DNA from 2 places in the Dietzia sp. ANT_WB102 genome. Region 2 is predicted to be linked to the other one. Evidence: riboswitches for the same ligand, from Rfam matches in the RefSeq annotation. Region 2 holds a riboswitch; the other holds the start of a gene.
The links. A riboswitch is a leader RNA that binds a small molecule or an ion and turns the genes downstream of it on or off. The one in region 2 is predicted to bind cyclic di-AMP.
Positions count from the first base shown of each region.

Region 1: it holds a riboswitch for cyclic di-AMP, as region 2 does, so the genes downstream of both, FQ137_RS13665 (C40 family peptidase) here and FQ137_RS11730 (resuscitation-promoting factor Rpf1 domain-containing protein) in region 2, are expected to answer to the same signal.

Region 1 covers NZ_VOBA01000002.1:421,142-425,146, forward strand. Annotated here, with positions in the region: gene FQ137_RS13655 (DEDD exonuclease domain-containing protein) at 1-1,534, opposite strand, end outside; gene FQ137_RS13660 (hypothetical protein) at 1,688-1,906, shown strand; cyclic di-AMP (ydaO/yuaA leader) riboswitch at 1,986-2,136, shown strand; gene FQ137_RS13665 (C40 family peptidase) at 2,149-2,748, shown strand; gene FQ137_RS13670 (glycosyltransferase family 4 protein) at 3,278-4,005, shown strand, end outside.
Region 2 covers NZ_VOBA01000002.1:11,860-15,864, reverse strand. Annotated here, with positions in the region: gene FQ137_RS11745 (DUF2771 family protein) at 1-338, shown strand, start outside; gene FQ137_RS15640 (cold-shock protein) at 346-747, opposite strand; gene FQ137_RS11735 (hypothetical protein) at 863-1,138, shown strand; cyclic di-AMP (ydaO/yuaA leader) riboswitch at 1,320-1,477, shown strand; gene FQ137_RS11730 (resuscitation-promoting factor Rpf1 domain-containing protein) at 1,489-2,112, shown strand; gene FQ137_RS11725 (hypothetical protein) at 2,208-2,399, opposite strand; gene FQ137_RS11720 (helicase-associated domain-containing protein) at 2,502-4,005, shown strand, end outside.

The sequences.
Region 1 (4,005 bases), 410 kb from region 2:
GCGACCAGCACCCCTCGACTGAGACGATGCGGGTCGGCGTCGAATCGATCCATCGGTGGACGTTCCGGATTTGGGCGGCGGTGGCTCCGGCGAAGGGCCCGGGTCCTGCAGTCACGGTGGTCGCGGCCGCTCGGAGTCCGTCGATGACGGGCATGGGTGCAGCACCGGGTGGGACGACCCCCGAGCCGGCGAGACGACCGTGTCGTACCACTGCCACCGCCCAGGTGCGGCGTGGTGCCGGTTGCACGAGCACGACCTCGGGAAGCGCAGCCGTGGCGGCGAGCTCCTGCCGCCGGGCGAGCACACGCACGAGCGCAGCGGTGCGATCCCGGAGCCGTGCAGCCCGCTCGAACGCGCCCTCGGCCGCCAAAGCCGCGACCCGGTCGACTAGGTCACGGAGCGGGCCGGAGTCCCGCCCGTCCGCCAATGCCGCCCAGCAATCGGCTCCCGGGTCGGTACCGAGCTCACCGAGGAGATCCTCCCAGGCGACCCGCGCGTCCTCGGCCCGCCGGAACGGCCCGATGGCTGACGGGTCGTCCGGGGTCCTGATGACCCGTGGTCGGGTGGCCCGACCGGTGGGCGGCGTGAGCCACCAGCCGCGCCGAGGGCTGCGCGAGCGCGTGTTGTACGGCGGCTGCAGTGAGTCGATGAGCTGTTCCTCGACGGTCCACGCCTCGAGGAGGTGGGCACAGGCCACCGAGTCGACGGAGGACGCCAGTCCGACCATGGTGCGCATCCGTCCGCGCGTGTCCCCGCCGGAGAAATAGGAGCGTGCCCGTCTACGGACGGCGCCGGACGACCCGACGTACAGTGCTCCGCCGGACTCGTCACGGAACACGTAGACGCCCGGCCCGCCGGTGAGCGACTCGGTCATGGTTGCGCGCCTTCTCACTTCGGGGGCCAGGCGACCGTCGTATGCGCGCAGTTCCGAGAGCGTCGAGACACCGCAGTCACCCACACGCGAGATCAGTGCGTGCAGGACATCTACCGTGGCGCGCGCATCCTGCAGGGCTCGGTGGTTGGGTTCGACGGTGGCCCCCAAGTGGGCGGCGAGTACTCCGAGTCGATGCCCCCGAGTCTCCCCGCGGTGCAAGACCCGCCTGGCGAGAGACAGTGTGCAGAGAGAAGGCGGATCAGGCCACGGGTGCCCTGTGGTTGCGGCGGCGGCCCGCAGGAACCCCAGGTCGAACCGCGCGTTGTGTGCCACCACGACGGCGCCGCGCGAGAACTCGAGGAAAGTCGACATGACCTCCCCGAGAGCCGGTGCGCCAACCAGGTCCCCGGGGGCGATCCCGGTCAGTCTGCTGATGTGGCCGGGAAGAGCTCCGCTGATCGCGACGAACGTCGACAACTCCGCCTGCACCTCACCGCCACGGACGCGCACCGCTCCAATCTCGGTGATCTCGTCGCTACCGGGCCTTGTGCCTGTCGTCTCCAGATCCACCACCACAAAGGTGACGTCGGAGAGTAGTGGTTCGAGCTCGTCGAACGCGACCTGCACCCCGGTTGTCACGGGGGAGGGGGATCGGGACATGCCGGCGACGGTAGCGGCGCCCTCCGACAAGTCCGTCCTCGCAGTGCTTGTCGGACCTCCTTTCTAGGGTGCGATGCGCAACGACCCCTCCGGACCGGATAGCGGCTCGGTAACGAACGGGCAACACGCCCAGGACGAAGTGTGAGGTAGATCATGTTCTCGATCGATTGCGGCAGTTGCCCGGCTCGGCCCGATGTTTGTGATGGGTGCATCCTGTCCGTGCTTGATGGCGGAAATGTGCAGGTGGACGAGCTTTCGCCGGAGTCGTGTGGCTACGTTCTGGACCCAGAGGTTCGTGACGCTATCGACGTGCTGAGGGGGCTCGGAATGGTCTCGGCGATCGAGATTCTGGATGTTGAGGCCGCCGCGTGAGCGATGAACTGGACTTCGAAGAGACGGTTTCGTAACCTTTTCGAGACCTCGGAAGTCATCGCCCGCCCGCCGGTGGGGAGCCGGGGTCACGCCTAAGCGCCGAAGGGTGCACCGGGGAACCAAGATCCACTGGGGTGAATCGCACGAGGGCCAACTGGCCCGAAGAGCGTAGGACAGACTTCCGTGTCCGAACCCGTCAGCTAACCCGGTCGGTGTCGCAGGAAGAAAGAGGAACAGTCTTCGTGGGAGCCCACAGCATCAAGACCAGCTCGACCGGCCGTCGTGTCGCCGCCGCCGGCCTGCTCGCAGCCGGAGCGGCTGTCGCCGGCTCTGGGACCGCCGCCGCCGCGCCCGTCACCGTCGACGTCCCCGTCGAATTGCACCTGCCCGGTGTGCCGACCCAGGTCAGCTTCGACCTCCCGGAGGGCATCGAACTCCCGGCCGGTCTCGCCCAGGCGGCCCCCGTTGAGTTCGCCGCCCCCGCGCCGGTCGTCTCGACCGGTCAGCGCATCCTTGACGCAGCCAGCACCCGCGTCGGTTCGCCCTACGTCTGGGGCGCAACCGGCCCGAGTTCGTTCGACTGCTCAGGTCTGACCTCGTGGGCCTACAAGGAGGCGGGTATCTCCATCCCGCGTACCAGCCAGGCCCAGATCGGTGGGGGCACGCAGGTGTCCAAGGCCGACCTGCAGCCCGGTGACATTGTCGCCTTCTACAGCGGCGCCAGCCATGTGGGGATCTACGCTGGCAACGGCCAGGTCGTCCACGCCCCGTACTCGGGCACCTCGGTGAGCTACGCCCCGTTGGACTCCATGCCGTTCTACGGCGCGACCCGATACTACTGAGTCGGTCCGACTCCCAGAGCTTCGCAGACCCCGTCGGCGTCCGGTGATGAACCGGTCACCGGCGGGGTCCGTCGTCTGCAACATCCCACTCGGTTACCCAATTTCACGGTAGGCGTCGACATGACGTTGACACCCGTGAGGCCCACGATCCCAATCCAAGGGTTCGACAACACCAGATGCGCCGTTACCCCAGCGCGGTTGCGATCGCCGCGGCCGCTGCCACCTCGTTGATCCTCGACGTCGCAGTGGCCGGGAGCCCAGACCACGGCATCTACTACCTCGATGATCCCGGGGCGGGGAATCTGGGGCGACCCGCGCTGCTGTCCTCGCGACGAGCCCCAGCGACCTGGTTCACAGGCTCGACGCTCTCCGCCAACTGTCTGGGGCTACTACCGGTGCGCTGGATTCCTCCAGGCGGCGTCGGTGGACGCGTCACCCCTCAGACATGTCGCACGAGCGGCGGCCGCGGCGGCTCCGTGGCACCGGGCGGGGCAGGGGCGCATCCGATTCTGTGGCAGGCTCGGAGTCGATGACCAAAACGCTGTTGATCACCAACGACTACCCGCCACGGCCGGGTGGGATCCAGTCGTACCTGGAGACGTATCTGAGCTACCTGGACCCAACGGATGTCGCAGTGCTCGCCTCGACGTTCCGGGGTGGTGAATCAGCGCAGTACGACGCCGGCAAGCCTTACCTGGTGGAGAGGGTGCCAACCGAGATATTGCTCCCGACACCGGACCTCGCGGCGCGCGCGAGGAGACTCGCCTCGGACTTCGGCGCGACCACAATCTGGTTCGGGGCCGCCGCCCCCCTCGCAGCCATGGCGCCAGTGCTGCGGGAGGGCCCCGTGGACCGCATAGTCGCGAGCACGCACGGCCACGAGGTCGGCTGGTCCATGCTCCCGGGATCCCGCCAGGTCCTCCGACTGATCGGGGAGTCCACCGACGCGGTCACCTACGTGAGCGACTACACGCGGAGGCGGTTCGCGGCCGCGTTCGGCCCCCGCGCGCGTCTCATACATCAGCCGGGCGGGGTCGATACGGAGAGGTTCCGGCCGGATCCGGCCCGGCGTAGGGCGATCCGTGACCGGTACGGAGTCGCCGACCGCGACGTCATCGTGTGTCTTTCCCGACTCGTGCCGCGGAAGGGACAGGACGCGCTCATCCGGGCGATGCCGGAGATCGCGAGACGAGTGCCCGGAGCGGTCCTCGTCGTCGTCGGCGGGGGGCCATACCGGCGCACACTGGAGGCAATGGC
Region 2 (4,005 bases):
TGACGGTGCTGCCGTTCAACGCCACCGACCTGGACGGCAACACCTTCACCAACCCGGTGGGCACGTTCCGGGTACAGGACGAACACACACTCACGGTCCGCCTGCCGGGTGAACTGCGCGAATCGACAATGGACGTCTACGAGGTCCGAAGCGACGGGTCACGCGCCTACACGGTCGAACCGGGCGGTCCGGGCCAACTCCTGGTGCCCGTGGCCACTCCGGAAGAGGGCCGCATCGAGGGCCTGGCGATCCGCGCAGTGGCAATCGTCTACGCCCGGGACGGCTCGGAGTCGGTACTCAACGGTGAATGGTCCGTCGGCTTCACCTACGACGACTGAGCCGGAGTCACGCGTCCAGTTCACGGGCGACCGCCCGCAAAACCGACGCCACCCGCCCTGAGACCTTGTGATCCGGCCGGTGACCGCGCCGCAACTCGGGCTGGACGGTCGACTCGAGGACCTTGATCATGTCCTCGACCATCCCGTGCAGCTCGTCCGCCGAACGCCTCGACGCGCCCCGCGGGGTCCGCTCCTCGGCCATCGCCGGCTCATCGTGGACCACGACGCGGAGTGCCTGCGGGCCGCGACGCCCCGAGACCATGTCGAACTCCACGCGCTGGCGGGGGCGCAGAGTCTCCACACCCGCAGGGAGTGCGTCGGCGCGGACGTACACGTCCTCCCCGCCCTCCTGGGACAGGAAGCCGAAACCCTTTTCCGCGTCGTACCACTTGACCTTGCCGCTGGGCACCGCGAACCACCTTCCGAACCGGCCGCACGGACGCGACCGACAACCTCGACTGATGCCTCGAGAGTACCCGCGTCTGCGTTGGTGCCCACCGAGAGGCGAACGGTAGCCTTCCCGTGTGACCTCCGACGATCGACGTGCTGCCGACGACCCCTGGACGCCCGACGACTCCACGCACGCCCCCAGCGCGCCGCGACGCAGGGGCCTGTTCGTGACGGCGCTCGTCATCTTCGCGATCGGGGTGGTGTTCACGATCGCGGCCGCCTTGACCCCGTTCGCACTAGACCGCGATGCCCCCACGATCCTGTACTTGGGCGCGATGCTGTTCACCCCGGCCGGGTTCTTATTGGGACTGCTCTACGCCATCCTCGGCTCTCGCCCACCCAAGGTGTGAGCAACCACACCCCACGACGAACACACCAGGTAACGGGCCGATAACAACCGCTAGGCCACTCCTACACCGTCCTGATTTATCTCAGAATGGTGACGATCCCGCATCGGACCGCTACTGTTCCGTAACAGACTCGTCAGCGAGTCAGCATCGGACGTCCCTTCCGAACCCCGCCCAACGGCCGATGCGACTTTGACCATTACCCGGGCGGGGACGGGGGACCCGACAGGGCCCACGACGGGCCCGGCGACCGATGGTCGCCTTGGGGTGAAGCCGCCGCCGGCGGCCGGGCGCACTCGTCCGAATCCGACAGCTCACCCCGTAGGCACAGAGTGAAAAGGACTGACGCGTACATGACCTCTTACACCGGACGCCACCGTGCTGCCACCCCCTCCTCCGCGCCCAAGAACGCTGTGAAGGTCGTGCTCGCGGGCACCGCCTTCTCCGCTGCCGGCCTGGCGCTCGCGCCGGCCGCCAACGCGGCCCCCGACTCCGACTGGGACCGCCTGGCCCAGTGTGAGGCAGGCGGCAACTGGGGCATCAACACCGGCAACGGCTACCAGGGTGGCCTGCAGTTCTCGCCGAGCACCTGGGCCGCCTACGGCGGCACCCAGTACGCCCCGACGGCCGACAAGGCCTCGCGTGAGCAGCAGATTGCGATCGCCGAGAAGACCCTGGCCGGCCAGGGCTGGGGCGCCTGGCCCGCCTGCTCGGCCAAGCTGGGCCTGAACTCCGCGCCGACCCCGCGCGACCTGTCCAACCCGGCCCCGCGCGCCCACGCCGAGGTCGCGCAGGCCACCCCGGCACCGGTCACCGCCGCCGAGCACGTCGCGACACTGTCCTCCTTCGCCGAGGGCCGCGGCATCGCCCTGCCGATCACCGACGGCTACGAGGCCAACCGGGACGCCGTGGACGCCGCGTACGCCAGCAACAAGGGTCTGGTGGACGACTTCTTCGCCACCTACCTGGCCAACTGACGCGCCACCCGAAGGTCCGGTCGAGCAGACCACGAGAAAGGGCCGCCACTCCTACGGGGAGTGGCGGCCCTTTCTCGTCGCGCGGAAGAGCGCGCTCAGCGGGTCCGGTTGACCACTGTCTCCGGGTGGAGATAACCCAGCCGTTCCTGCGGTAGTGGGAAGGTCTCCTGCCCGAAGGGCGACAGTCCGCCCGCGACGAGCGCGGCGAGTTCGGTCACCGGGTGCTCGCCGAACGACGGGTCCGGCCATCCGGGGTTGTCATGGGTCAGATTCTTCTTGGCATCCACGTAACCAGTGTCTCACTTCCGGCGCGCCCCGTCAGCAAGAGGGTCGGAAGCGGCCCGGACGGTTCTCATGGACGTCACGACGTCACTAGGCTGGGACGGATCATGTCGACCTCCCGAGCCACCGCCCGCCGCACAGACGGCGATGAACCGGACTTCCCCGCCTGGCTGGCCGGGTTGTCCGATGACTCGCTCGTCCGCGTGTGCGAGTTGCGCCCGGACGTGGCCACCCCTCCCCCTGCCTCCATCGACGTCCTCGCGTCCAGGCTGCGACTGCCTGCGTCGACCGCCCGCGCGATAGGCACATTGACGTGGCCGGAGCTCCTAGTCCTGGCCACCGCCGCCGCAGCGGGGGCCGATTCCGGCGCGGTACCGCTGAGCGCGGTGTCCGGCCGGTTGGGAGTCACCGACGACGCGCCCGCCTTTCATTGCGCCGTCACCCGCCTTCGTGACCTCGCCCTGCTGTGGGGCGGTGTGGGGCGTGTCCGGATGGTGCCCGTCACCGCGGTGGCCGTCCGGTCCGCCCCGGTCGTGGCGCCGCACCCCGGCGAGCCCGTCGGTAGCGACCTCGATGCCGCCTGGAGCGGCCTGTCCAGTCCGGCGGTCGGGGTGCTGGAGGCGATCGCCCGCGGCCGCACCCCCGTCGGTGCACTCGGTGCCGGCGCGTCCGAGTCGGTGCGGGCCGCCGCGACCGAGCTGGCCGGTGCGGGGCTCGCCGAGCTCACCGGTGGGGACGACGGCGAGGTGGTCGTCCCTCGCGCCCACGCACTGGACCGGGCCCGTCACGGCGTGCGGGGCGACGGATCATCGCTGCTCCACGCCCCTGCGTGGGCCGCCCCGCGGGCCGGGTCCGGCTCGGACGTGGCGGGCCGGATCGACGCCTCCGGCGGCGTGGCGGCCCTTGAGCTGTTGCACCGCTGCGACTCGGTCCTTGCCGCGCTGTCGATCACCCCGGCCGCCACCCTCAAGGCTGGCGGTGTCGGGGTGCGTGAACTCAGGCGGGTGGCCCGCGCGGCCGGCCTCGCCGACGGCGAACTGCCCCTGCTTCTCGAGGCCCTCGCGGCCGCCGGCCTCATCGCGGTCGGAGACACCGATGTCGGCGACGTAGCCTACGACTCAGTGTGGGCACCCACCGAGGCCGCCGACGTATGGTCCGCCCGCGAACCCGCTCGCCGCTGGGCCGAGCTCGTCTTGGCGTGGTGGTCGATGCCCCGCACGGCGTGGCGGGTCGGGGCCGAGCTCGAGGGCGGCGGCACCCTCCCGGCCCTGTCCGATCCGGTCGGCCCGCCAGGACCGACCGAACGGGGCCGGGTCCTGAGCGCGCTGGCAGCACTCGATCCGGCGGCCGAACCAGACGAGGCACTGTTGACCGAGGTGGTGCGCTGGTCCTCGCCGGTGTGGTTCTCACGCGCCGGCTCTCGGCCGGTCTCGGAGACCGTGGCGGAGGCGCGCCGGATGGGACTCGTCGTCGGGACCACCGCCACCAGCGCCGCCAGAACCCTGGTCGGCGACCGCCGCGCGCCCACGGCCGACGCTCCCACTCACGGTGGCACCCCCGCCCCGGGCGTCGACGACCTCGAACCGGTCCTGGTCGCCGCCCTCCCCGATC